DNA from 3 places in the Micromonospora sp. CV4 genome. Region 2 is predicted to be linked to each of the others. Evidence: riboswitches for the same ligand, from Rfam matches in the RefSeq annotation. Region 2 holds a riboswitch; each other region holds the start of a gene.
What was found. A riboswitch is a leader RNA that binds a small molecule or an ion and turns the genes downstream of it on or off. The one in region 2 is predicted to bind S-adenosylmethionine.
Positions count from the first base shown of each region.

Region 1: another riboswitch for S-adenosylmethionine. It lies ahead of EAD98_RS08600 (aminotransferase class V-fold PLP-dependent enzyme); the one in region 2 lies ahead of thrC (threonine synthase).
Region 3: another riboswitch for S-adenosylmethionine. It lies ahead of EAD98_RS13230 (ABC transporter substrate-binding protein); the one in region 2 lies ahead of thrC (threonine synthase).

Region 1 is NZ_RCVI01000216.1:12,287-16,559, forward strand. It holds gene EAD98_RS08595 (aromatic acid exporter family protein) at 1-799, shown strand, start outside; gene EAD98_RS08600 (aminotransferase class V-fold PLP-dependent enzyme) at 875-2,149, opposite strand; SAM riboswitch class IV at 2,196-2,316, opposite strand; gene EAD98_RS08605 (PrsW family intramembrane metalloprotease) at 2,340-3,818, shown strand; gene EAD98_RS31220 (hypothetical protein) at 3,833-4,000, opposite strand; gene EAD98_RS08610 (co-chaperone GroES) at 4,094-4,273, opposite strand, start outside.
Region 2 is NZ_RCVI01000365.1:4,755-9,027, forward strand. It holds gene EAD98_RS25770 (helix-turn-helix transcriptional regulator) at 1-285, opposite strand, end outside; gene EAD98_RS25775 (DMT family transporter) at 377-1,342, shown strand; SAM riboswitch class I at 1,410-1,545, shown strand; gene thrC (threonine synthase) at 1,556-2,842, shown strand; gene EAD98_RS25785 (GNAT family N-acetyltransferase) at 3,263-4,273, shown strand, end outside.
Region 3 is NZ_RCVI01000249.1:45,052-49,324, reverse strand. It holds gene EAD98_RS13240 (amino acid ABC transporter ATP-binding protein) at 1-128, opposite strand, end outside; gene EAD98_RS13235 (amino acid ABC transporter permease) at 125-904, opposite strand; gene EAD98_RS13230 (ABC transporter substrate-binding protein) at 948-1,838, opposite strand; SAM riboswitch class IV at 2,117-2,228, opposite strand; gene EAD98_RS13225 (amino acid transporter) at 2,314-4,266, opposite strand.

The sequences.
Region 1 (4,273 bases), on a different contig from region 2:
GGCCACGGCGGTGCTGATCGTGACGCTGAGTCCGTCGACCCAGAACCTGGAGATTCCCCGCTTCGTCGACGCGTTCCTCGGCGGTGGGGTCGCGCTGCTGGTGACGGCGGTGCTGCTGCCGCTGAACCCGCTCCGGGTGATCAATCGCGCCGCCCGGCCGGCGCTGGACCTGCTCGCCGCCCAGCTCGACGCCACGGCCGACGGGCTGCGCAACCGGGACCGCGCCACGGTCCAGCAGGCGCTGGAACGGCTGCGGAACAACAAGGAGGAGCTGGCCACCCTGGCCGAGGCGATCGAGGGTGCGAAGGAGACCGCCACCCTCTCCCCGGCCCGATGGCACCGGCGCGACGAGCTGACCCACTACGCGGAGGCGGCGGACCCGATCGACCGGGCGATGCGCAACACCGGCACGTTGATCCGCCGGTCCGTCACGCTGATCGAGGACGAGGAACCGGTGCCGGATCCCATGCCGGACGCGATGAACCACCTCGCCGAGTCGGTCCGGTTGCTCAAGCACGAGTTCGCCGTGGGGGAGGAGCCGGAGAAGGCCCGCGAAAGGGCGCTGCGGGCGGTCAGCGAGGCCGGTCGGGCGTACGGCGCCGGGGTCGGCTTCTCGGGCAGTGTGGTGGTCGCCCAGATCCGCACCACGGCGAGTGACCTGCTGGTGGCCTCCGGGATCGAGCAGGAGGAGGCGAACCGGTGCATCCGCACCTCCTTCGGGGAGCAGGAGCGGCCGATCGGTGAGCCGGCCGAGCCGGGCGATGCGCCGAAACCCCCCACCGCCCCACCGGTCGGCTGACCACGCCGCCCGCCGTCCCGGCTCAGCCGTTGCGCCGGCCGTCCCCGGCTCGGCCGCTGCGCCGGCCGTCCCGGCTCAGCCCAGCGTGGCGAGGGCGGCGAGCAGCCGGTCCACCTGAGCGGAGGTGCTGCCCAGGCCGATGCTGGCGCGCAGCGCGGTGGGCGGCAGGTCCCGCCGGCCGGTGCGCCCCGCGGCCTCGGTCAGCAGCCGCCGAGCCAGCGGGTGGGCGCAGAACAGGCCGTCCCGTACGCCGATCCGGTGATCGACGGCCAGCCGGGCGGCCACCTCGGCCGAGTCCCACCCGGCGACCACGAACGAGACGATGCCGACGCGGGGCGCGTCCGGGCCGAAGGTGCGCAGCTCCACCACGTGCGGCAGGGCCGCGATACCGGCCCGCAGCCGGCCCAGCAGCTCCTGCTCGGTGGCGGCCAGCGCCGCCCGGTCCGCCCCGGCCAGCGCCTCGCACACCGCGGCCAGCGCCACCGCGCCGAGCAGGTTCGGCGTGCCGCCCTCGTGCCGGGCCGGGCCGGTCACCCAGGTCACGTCGTGCGTGGCCGGCCCGACGTGGCTGGTGGCGCCACCACCGGCCAGGTACGGCGCAGCGGCGTCCAGCCAGTCGGCCCGGCCGACCAGCACGCCCGCGCCGAACGGCGCGTACAGCTTGTGGCCGGAGACGGCCAGGTAGTCCACGTCGAGCGCGAGCACGTCGACCGGGACGTGCGGGGCGAGCTGGGCGGCGTCGAGGACGATCCGTGCCCCGTGCCGGTGGGCCACCCGGGCCAGCTCGGCGACCGGCCAGCGCTCACCGGTCACGTTGCTCGCCCCGGTCACCGCGACCAGCACCGGCAGTGCCGCGTTGCTGTCCCGGCGCAGCTCGGTGAGGGCGGCGGCGAGAGCGCGTACCGCCTCGGCGGGATCGGTGGGCACCGGCAGCCGTACCGAGCCGCGTGGCCAGGGCAGCAGGTTGGCGTGGTGCTCGCCCGCGAAGGTGACCACCGTCGTGCCGGCGGGCACCGCCCGCGCCAGCAGGTTGAGCGCGTCCGTCGTGTTGCGGGTGAAGATCACGTGGTCGTCGGCGCGCGCGCCGAAGAAGTCGCCCACCGTCTGCCGGGCCCGCTCGTAGGCCAGCGTGCAGCGCCGGGACAGCGCTCCCGCGCCGCGGTGCACGCTCGCGTACCAGGGCAGCAGCTCGGCCACCGCGTCGGCGGCGGCCCGCGCGCACGGCGCGCTGGCCGCGTAGTCCAGGTTGATCTCGCCCGGTACGCCGAGCACGTCGAGCGGCCGCGACGGTGCCGGCGCGGGCGCGCTGACGGGCCGGGTGGGCAGCGAGGGTACGAGGGTGACGGACACGCCGGAACCTCCGGGGTCAGGGACCCCGGGTGCGATGTCCGGACGGGGTCCGCGCTTGCCCAGCACGCCGATCGGGCTGGGCCCGGTCATCACCCGGGGCACCCCACCGCGAACTCGACGAGGGTTGCCGGCCAGCAAGCCGGGGCTTGACGCTGGCGCTCGTGACCTGTCGGCAGCATAGCGGCTGCCAATGGGCCCGGACCAGCCGGCGGCGGATGGCTACGCTGACCGCATGGCCGACACCCCGCCCGGTGCACCCCTGCCGTCGCCGCCCGCGTCCGCAGCCCCGTCCACCGGCGAGGCGCCCCGGATGCCGCTACGCCGCCTGGGCTGGCGGCGGTTCCTGGTGCTCGCCGGGGTGGTGCTGTTCATCGCCGGGTGCGCGGTGTTCATGGTCTTCACGCTCGGCCAGTCGCTCGGCGTACGGGCACTGCTGATCGGGGTGGTCGCCGCCATCCTGCCGGTGCCGGTGCTGGTCGCCTGCTTCCTCTGGCTGGACCGGTACGAGCCGGAGCCGCTGAAGTATCTGATCTTCTGTTTCGCCTGGGGGGCGTTCGTCTCCACCGCCGCCTCGCTCACCGTGAACGAGTTCGCCGCCGGCCGGTTCGCCGACTGGGGGCTGCCGGCCGCGCTGACCGGGGTGCTGGTGGCGCCGTTCATCGAGGAGCTGACCAAGGCCCTCGGCCCGATCCTGCTGCTGGTGTTCCGTCGCCGGGAGTGGTCCGGGATCACCGACGGCCTGGTCTACTGCGGGCTCTCCGCGGTCGGGTTCGCCATGGTGGAGAACATCCTCTACCTGGGCGGGTACGGCTACGCGACCGGCGCCGACCGGTACGGCCCGGCGACGGGCACCCAGCAGGTCATCGCCATCTTCATCGTCCGGATCCTGCTGTTCGGGTTCGCCCATCCGCTGTTCACCTCGATGACCGGTGTGGGGCTCGGTGTCGCGGCCCGTACCGCCGACCGGCGCGTACGGGTGCTCGCCCCGGTCGCCGGTCTGCTGCTGGCGATGATGCTGCACGGCACCTGGAACCTGCTGCCGACGCTCACCCAGGCCACCGGCGAGGCGCTGATCATGCTGTACGGCTTCCTGGGCCTGATGGTGCCGATCTTCTTCGGAATGGTGGGGCTGGCGGTGTGGCTGCGCGCGTGGGAGGGCCGGCTCACCGAGCGGACGTTGCCGGACTACGTGCGCGCCGGCTGGCTGAGCCCGCCCGAGGTGGCCGCGTTGAGCAGCCTCGGTCGCCGGCACGCGGCCCGTAGTTGGGCACGCCGGGTGGCCGGGGACGCCGGGGTGCGGGCGATGCGCGGGTACCAGTTCGCAGCGACCCGGCTGGCCCTGCTGCGCGACGGGTCGCTGCGCGGTCTGGACCGCAAGCCCGCCGACCGGGAACGGACGGCCTTCGAGGAGCGGCAGCTGCTGGAGGCGATCACCGCGTACCGGTCGTTCTTCGTGGGGCGGGACCCGCAGGCCCCGGCCGGGGTCTGGGACGGCAGCCGCTACCACCTGCGCTTCCCGGACGGCTCGCAGCGTCCGGTGGCCGCGCCGGAGGAGCCGGTGGTGCCGATCCCGGTGGTGCTGGCCGCGCCGCAACCTCCGGTGGGATACGCCCCGCAGGGCTGGTACGGCCCTCCGCCGGGGGCGCCCTGGCCGCCCCGCCACCAGTGACGGCCGGCGGCGGCTCAGGTCATCAGGGTGGTGAGGAAGTCACCGAGGCCCTGGGCCATCGCCATCAGCGCGGCCCCGATCGCCTTGAACATCTGCGCGGCGCCGTCCGGCCGGAATGCCATGAAGTAGATCAGGAACGCGACGCTGCCCCAGGCCAACAGCTTCTTCACGAATACCGGCATCGTCCCTCCCCAGGGCCACGGTCGCCGGATGGCTTCCCTTCGTGCGGCCTGGCAAACGGTGCGCGGTGGGGCGCGGTGGCCGGGGGAGGCGCGTCAGAGGTAGAGGCCGGTGGAGTCGTTCTCGATCCGTTCGGCGGCCACGGCGTGCACGTCCCGCTCCCGCAGCAGCACGTACCCGCGGCCGTGCAGCTCGACCTCGGAGCGGTCGTCCGGGTCGAAGAGCACCCGGTCGCCGGAGACGATGGCGCGGACGTTCGGACCGACTCCGACGGC
Region 2 (4,273 bases):
GAGAACCGCGTCCAGCAGGCCGGGGTAGAGGTGGTCCAGCTCGTCGCGGCGGAGCCGGACGTAGCGGCTGGTGCCGGCGGCGCGGGTGCGGGTCAGGCCGGCCTCGCGCAGCACCTTGAGGTGGTGGCTGCGGGTCGCCTTGGAGACTCCGAATTCGAAGGTGCCGCAGGCGTGCTCGCCGCCCTCGGCGAGCGCCCGCACGATCTGCAACCGCACGTCGTCGGCGAGTGCGGCCAGCACGGCGGTGACCGGTACGGCGGCCAGGTCGGGTTCGTGCGGCTCCATGTGAGCAGTGTAACCCTTGTTCGACAATCGTCGAACATCCTCCTAGGGTCGGTGTCGTTGGTTCGACGATACTCGAACATAGGAGCTGCCGATGCGATCCCGCGCCGCCGCCTACCCGCTACTGGCTGTGCTCAGCTGGGGAGTGATGTTCCCGATCCTGGCCAGTGCGCTTCCCCGGGTCGATCCGCTCAACCTGACCACCGCGCGCTACCTGCTGGCCGCCGTCATCCTGGTCGGCATCCTGCTGCTCCGCGAGGGCGTCGGCGCGCTGCGGCTCGGCGGCCGGGCGGTCGAGGTGGCGGTGCTCGGCGTGGTCGGCTTCGCCGGCTTCAACGTGCTCACCAACCTGGCGCTGGAGCACGCCGCACCGCAGCAGATCGCCCTCTTCGTGGCGACCACCCCCGTCATCACCCAGCTGGTCCGCTGGGTCCGGGACGGCGTACGGCCGAAGCCGCTCCTGCTGGCCCTCTCGCTGGTCGCGCTCCTCGGCGTCGGGCTGGTGATCACGCGCGGCAGCCTGGCCGGCGTCGGTCAGTTCGGTCTCGGCGGTCTGATGATGATCGGCGCGGTGCTCGGCTGGGGCATCTACACCCACGGCGCCGGCCGGTTCGGCGGTTGGTCTCCGCTGCGGTACACCACCCTCACCGCGCTCGCCGGCACGGCCGCCATGCTCGCCGCGAGCGTGCTCGCCGACGGAATCGGCTGGCAGCACGCTCCGGGCGCCGCCGACCTGGTGGCGGTTGCGCCGCAGCTGGCGTACGTCGTGATCCTGGGCGCCGTGGTCGCGGTGCTGGCCTGGAACACCGGCGTGCAGCGGCTCGGCGCCGCCAACGCCGCGCTGTTCATGAACCTGGTCCCGGTGACCACCTTCGCGGTGCAGATCGCCCGCGGCTACCGGCCGGAGCCGGTCGAGCTGGTCGGTGCCGCGATCACCATCGCCGCCCTGGTCGCCGCGAACCTCGTCACCCGGCCCCGCACCGCCTCCGCGTACCAGGCGAACGCCGTCACCGACCCCGTCGCGGTGATCGACCCCGTCGCGGTGGTGCGCGCCCGCTGACCCACTCACTGGGATCTGCGCTGGAGGCTGCGCCCGGCTTTGCCTAGACTCGACGGCACAACTGAATACCTCATCCAGAGGGGCTGAGGGATACGGCCCGACGACGCCCCGGCAACCACCCCGCGCGCTCACCGCTGAGCGACCCGCGGGGCAGGTGCCAATTCCGTCCCCGCCGCACCGTGCGATGCGGGGAAAGATGAGAGGACCCTCGACATGACGTCGACGCTCGCCGCCTCCGGCATCGACACCTCCGCCAGCCCCGCCCGCGCACTGGTCTGCCGTGCCTGCTCGGCGCGTTACCCGCTCGCCGCCCAGCACGCCTGCTACGAGTGTTTCGGCCCGCTGGAGGTCGACTACGACACGGCCGCCCTGGCCACCGTCACCCGTGCGCAGATCGAGTCCGGCCCGAACAGCATCTGGCGGTACGCCGCGCTGCTGCCCGCCGGTCAGGACCCGGCCACCCGGGTCACCCTCGACCCGGGGCTCACCCCGCTGGTGGCGGCCCCCAACCTCGCCGCCGAGCTGGGCATCACCGCGCCGCTCTGGGTCAAGGACGACAGCGCCAACCCGACCCACTCGTTCAAGGACCGGGTGGTCTCGGTGGCGCTCACCGCCGCGAAGGCGCTCGGCTTCACCCGGTTCGCCTGCGCCTCCACCGGCAATCTGGCCAACTCGGTGGCCGCGCACGCCGCCCGCGCCGGGGTGCCCTCGGTGGTCTTCATCCCCAGCGACCTGGAGCAGGGCAAGGTCATCACCACCGCCGTCTACGGCGGCGAGCTGGTCGCCATCGACGGCTCGTACGACGATGTGAACCGGCTCTGCGGGGAGCTGGTGGAGACCGACGAGTTCGAGGACACGGCGTTCGTCAACGTCAACGTCCGGCCGTACTACGCCGAGGGCTCCAAGACGCTCGGCTACGAGGTGGCCGAGCAGCTCGGCTGGCGGATCCCGGCCCAGGTGGTCATCCCGATGGCCAGCGGCGAGCTGCTGACCAAGATCGACAAGGCGTTCTCCGAACTGGTCGAGATCGGTCTGGTCGAGGCGCCGGCCGGCGGTTGGAAGGTCTTCGGCGCCCAGTCTGCCGGCTGCAACCCGATCGCCACCGCCCTGCACGCCGACACCGACACGATCACCCCGGTCAAGCCCACCGGCATCGCCAAGTCGCTCAACATCGGCGACCCGGCCGCCGGCCTCTACGCCTTGGAGGCGGTCCGCCGCACCGACGGCTGGATGGAGTACGCCGACGACGACGAGATCCGCGCCGGCATCCGACAGTTGGCGCGTACCACCGGGGTCTTCGCGGAAACCGCCGGTGGGGTGACCGTGGCGGTGCTGCGCAAGCTGGTCGAGTCCGGTCGGCTCGACCCGACGGCGGAAACCGTCGTCTTCAACACCGGGGAGGGCCTGAAGACCATCGACGCGGTGGCCCACCAGGTCGGTCCGACCCACCACATCAAGCCTTCCCTCCGCGCCGCCCGGGACGCCGGCCTGCTCGGCTGACGTCATCCGCACCGGCTATGTGCGGGCGTGATCGACTCCGTGTCGCCGACCTGGCGGTATCAGGCGACCTGGAAGCCGCAACATCGGCGACACGGAGTGGATCACGCGCTGGGGCTTGCGTGGTTCGGGCGGTTGCGTCCGGTGAGTGGGGGATGGTGGATCGCCCGGATGGGGGACCGGGCCGATCCGCCGGGTAACTGGGTTTTAGCTGTGAGTGTGGAAAACCCGCCGCTCTGGACTTGACGGCAGGAACCGGACGGCGCAAGATGCTCCGTGCGGGAGGGCATTTCGCCGGAGACTTTTGAAGTTCTTGCGACCCAACGCCGGAGGCGTTGTGCGAGTGTCCCTCCCGACCACGTCCGATCAGGCCAGCGAAAATTCGCTGGCCTGATCGCTTTTCCGGGGTGCACGCTCAGCGGCATGACCATCACCATCGCGTCGTTCGACGGCGCCGACCGCGTTGCGGTCGACGAGGCGTACCGGATCGGCGCGGCGGCCAACGAGGTCGACCTGCCGGACTTCCCGCCCTTCTGCCGGCAACGGTTCGACGCGCTGTTCCACACGCCGATGCCCGGTACCGAATCGCTCTGGGCGCTGGCCCGGCTGGACGGCGCTCCGGCCGGCTACCTCCAGCTGGACCTGCCGCAGCTCGACAACACCGACAACGCCACCGCCGAGCTGACGGTGCATCCCGCGCTGCGGCGCCGAGGCGTCGGTCGCGCACTGCACGAGTACGGGGTACGCCTGCTCCGCGAGCACGGCCGCAAGCGGGTCGTCGCGATGACCGTCTCGGCGCTGCCCGACGGGCCGCCGCGATCAGCGGCGGGAGACGCGTTCGCCGCCGCGACCGGAGCCCAGCCCGCGTTGGCCGAGGTGCGTCGCCGCCTCGACGTCGGCGAGATCGACCGGATCGCCCTGCGCGCGGCGCTCGCCGAGGCCCGGCCGCGGGCGGAGGGCTATCGATCCGTCTGCTGGCAGGGCTCCACCCCGCAGGAGTACGTGGCGGACATCGCCTACCTGGACGGCCGGCTGCTCATGGATGCCCCCATGGGTGACGTGCAGTGGGAACCGGAGCAGGTGGACGCCGAGCGCATCCGTGGCAACGAGCGGGCCCTGGACGCCCGCGGTCGGCGGCGCTACCACCTCGGGATGCGGCACGAGGCGTCCGGTCGGCTGGCCGCCTGGACCCTGCTGGATGTGAGCGCGTCCGCCGACTGGCACGCCTTCCAGCAGATCACCATCGTCGACCCGGCCCACCGTGGGCACCGGCTCGGCCTCATCGCCAAGGCGGAGAACCTGCACCACCTGCTCACGCACGAGCCGGCGGTACGCGTGATCGACACCTTCAACGCGGCCAGCAACAGCTACATGGTGGCGATCAACGACCGGCTCGGGTTCCGCCCGGTGGACTCCTGGACCGACTGGCAGCTC
Region 3 (4,273 bases), on a different contig from region 2:
CCTATCACGCAGGCTGTCGCGCCGCGTGGCACGGTCAGGTCGACGCCGCGCAGCACCCGGTTCGGTCCGAAGGCCAGGTGCACGTCGCGGACGTCGAGGCTGACCGAGGTCGTCGTGCTGGCGGTCATCGCCGGTCCCCTTCCGTCGCGGCAGAGAGCGCCGGCACGGTGTCGTCGTCCTCGTCGATCGGCGTGGTGGCCGGCCGGCCGTGGCGCAGCCGCCGGTCGATCCAGTTGACCGCGTGCGTCAGCGGAACGGTCAGCGCCAGGTAGCAGAGCCCGGCCAGCAGCAGCGCGGACTCGTTGCCGGTGGTGGCCGCGTAGTCCTGCCCGATCCGGAACAGCTCCCGCTGGCTCGCCACCAACCCGAGGAAGTAGACGAGGCTGGAATCCTTGATCAGCGCGATGAGCTGATTCACCCAGGCCGGCAGCACCCGCCGGATGCCCTGCGGAATGATCACCATCCGCATCGCCTCGGACCAGGAGAAGCCGAGCGCCCGCGCGCCCTCCAGCTGCGCGGCCTCCACCGACTGGATGCCGGAGCGGAAGATCTCCCCGATGTACGCCGCCGCGATCAGCGACAGCGCCAGAATGCCCAACGGGTAGGGGTCCGGTCCCCAGACCTGCATGCCCAGCGGCGCGAGCCCGACGCCGATCAGCAGGATCGTCGCTGCGGCCGGCAGTCCGCGGAACACATCGGTGTAGACGCGCGCCGGCCAGCGCAGCCACCGGCTGCGGGAGATGCCGGCGACGGCCAGGAGCAGGCCCAGCACCGAGCCGAGCAGGGCGGCGGAGACCGCCAGGATCAGCGTGTTGGGCAACCCGACGGTCAGCATCTCGGGTAGCGCCTCGCGCATCGCGTCCCAGTCGAAGAACGTCTCCCACAGGGTGCTCAACGGATCCATCGGTCGCCTCTCCTACCGCCCCGCTCGCTCGTCACCGGATGTCTCAGGACGCAGCCGACGCCGACGCCGACGCCGACGCCGACGCCGACGGTGCGGCCGGCACGGTCACCGTGCCGCTGCCCGGCTTGAAGTCCGCCGGTACCGGTCGGCCCGGGTAGTACTGCGCCTGCAACCGGCTCCAGGTGCCGTCCGCGATGACCTCGTCGAGGCCCTTGTTCAGCGCCTCCCGCAGCTTGTCGCTGCCCTTGGCGACGGCGTACGCGGTCGGCGCCGGGCTGAGCTGCTTGGCCGCCACGGTGATCTTGCCGTTGCTGTCGGTGGCCGACTTCTCGCCGATCTCGGCCGGGGCGATCCACGCGTCGGCGGTGCCCGCCTTGAGCTGGTTGATCGCGCCGTTGTAGTCCGGCACCCGGACCGGGTCGAGCCGCTCGCCGGTGGCGTAGTCGTCCTGCACGGTCCCCTGTACGACCACGACCCGCTTGCCGGCGAGCTGGTCGAAGCCGGTGATCGGTGAGCCGGCCGGCACGTCCAGGCCGAAGTAGCCGAAGTCGTAGCCGTTGCCGAAGTCGACCGTCTTCTTCCGCGCCTCAGTGATGGTGATCGAGGAGCTGCCGACGTCGAACTTGTGGTTGTTGACCTGGGAGAGCAGCGCGGAGAAGTCGGTGCCGACGAACTCGACCTTCAGGCCGAGCTTGCCGGCGACCGCGGTCAGCAGATCGTTGTCGAAGCCGGTGAACGTGCCGTCCTTGAGGTACACGTTCGGCGGCGCGTCGGTCAACGTGCCGGCGCGCAGCACGCCCGGCTGCGCCAGGCCGTACGGATTGCCGGCGGTGTCGGACGAGGCGTCGTCGCCGCAGCCGGTGAGAGCGGTGGCGGCCAGAATGGCGGCCGCGCCGAGGGCCGCAGCGCGGGTCAGGGCAGGAAGGATTCGCACAGGTGTCTCCGAAGGTTGCACAGCGGCGGGCACAGACGTGCGCCGCCGACGGTGCGCCCGGTCAGGGGCGTACCGCTGGGAATGGGTTCGAAAAGGGGTGCGCTAGGACGCGGCGCGGCCGGGACAGGCGGCGCTGCACACCCGCATCATGTCCACGTGCCGCCGCCGGGTCAGTGCCGGTGGTGGCCAGCCGGTGCGGGAATCCGCGGCGTCGGCCGATGGGGTGCTGCTGCTGAGGATGCGCATGGTTCTCCCGGGTCTGTGCTGACCTGGGTGCCAGGCCACGCTTGCACCGACGTCGTGCCGGTGCCTGGTCTTCACCCGGGGCACCCCACCGCGGAGGAGGGTTGCCGGCCAGCGAGCCGGGGCTTCGCGCTGGCGCTCATGACCTGCGCCGAGGCTAGCAGCCCGGGGAGGTGGATCGTCCAGTCGTTATGACCACGCTCACCGTCCGCGACGGGCGTCCGGCCGGCAGTCAGCTGGCGTGCACGTGCGGCCGGCGGCCGGGGTCGGGTTCCTGGCGGCGCAGGATCTCCCGGGTGATGGGGGCGATCTCGCCCTGGCCGAACGCCAGGTAGCGCAGGAAGTTGCCGGCCGGGTTGCCCTCGGTCCACTCGAAGTAGATGTGCGGGCACCGCCCCGCCCGGTCACGGATCTCCAGCAGCAGGGCGGCCACCGCGCTGGGCACCGAGGAGCTGGTCAGGCTGAGCACCGGGTACCGGTCGTGCTGCACGCTGCCGCGGATCAGCAGCTCGGTCTCGAAGTCCGACGGATCGGTGACCGTCACCTCGACGAAGATCACCGCGCTGTCGGCCGGGAAGTCGTTGTCCGCGATGGTCTGGGCGAGCTTGTCGCGGTACTCCGCGCGGTCCCGGGTGGCCGGCTCGTGTGCGATGAGGCGGATGCGACGCCCGCCGCACTCGTCGATCAGCCGGGTGGCCTCGTCGTCCAGCTCCACCCGGTCGACCCGGAGCTCGAAGGCCCGCATCAGCCGGGACAGCAGCGACACCACGATGATCCCGCCGATGAAGCAGGCCGCGATCTTCACGCCGTCGGGACGTTCCACCACGTTCGCCGCGGTGGTGTAGAGAAAAGCCGTCGCGATGATCCCGAACGCGACCGTCCGGCCGCGCTGGCGCCGCCGCCGCGCCGCGAGGGTCACCGCCGTCGCCGCCGACGTGATCAACACGAGGACCCCGGTGGCGTACGCGCCGCCCTGCGCGTCCACGCTCGCCCCGAAGGCGACAGTGATCAGGAACGCCACGGCGGTGAAGACCAGCACCAGCGGCCGGACGGCCCGGGCCCAGGTCGGGGCCATGCCGTAGCGGGGCAGGTAGCGGGGTACGAGGTTGAGCAGCCCGGCCATCGCCGAGGCCCCCGCGAACCAGAGGATGCCGATGGTGGACAGGTCGTAGACCGTGCCGAACACCTCACCGAGGTACTCGTGCGCCAGGTAGGCCAGCGCCCGGCCGTTCGCGGGCCCACCCGGCTCGAACGCCTCCGGCGGAATCAGGACGGTGGTGGTCACGCTGCTGGTGACCAGGAAGACACTCATGATCACGGCCGCGGTGGTGAGCAGCCGACGTGCGCCCCGGATGCGGCCCAGCGGACGGTCCTCCGAGTCCTGCCGATCGCCGCGGATGTGCGGCATCACCGCCACCCCGGTCTCGAAGCCGGACAGGCCCAGCGCCAACTTCGGGAACACCAGCAGCGAGAACCCGATCACCAGCAGGGGATCGCCGTGGCTGGTGGTCAGCGCGGTGGTCCAGTCCGCGACCGCGCTCGGGTGCGTCACCACCCGCCACAGGCCGACGGCGATCACCACCGCGTTCAGCGTCAGGTAGACCGCGACCAGGACGATGGCGATCCCGATCGCCTCACCGAACCCCTTGAGGAACACCGCGCCCAGCAGCGCCACCAACAGCAGCGTCACCAGGACCTCGTGTCCCTTGAGTCCGCTGGGCCAGAACGGGTTCTCGTCGATGTGCGCGGTGGCGTCGGCCGCGGAGAGGGTGATGGTGATGATGAAGTCGGTGGCCGCGAAGCCGAGCAGCACCAGCACGAACAGCTTGCCCGGCCAGTAGCTCAGCAGGCGTACCAGCATCGCGATCGAGCCCTCGCCGTGCGGGCTCTCCACCGCCACCCGCCGGTAGACCGGTAGCGCGCCCAGCAGCGTCACCAGCACCAGCACCAGGGTCGCCACCGGCGAGAGCGCGCCGGCGGCCAGCGCGGCGATGCCCGGCTGGTAGCCGAGCGTCGAGAAGTAGTCGACGCCGGTCAGGCACATCACCTTCCACCACCGATGGTGGCGATGCTCCGGCGGGCGCCCGTGCGGACCGTGCCGCTGCACCGTCTGCTCCGAACCGCCGTCGAGCAGCCAGGCCCGCAGCCGACCGGCCCGGCGGCCGGCGCGCCTGTCGACCCTCATCGGCGCT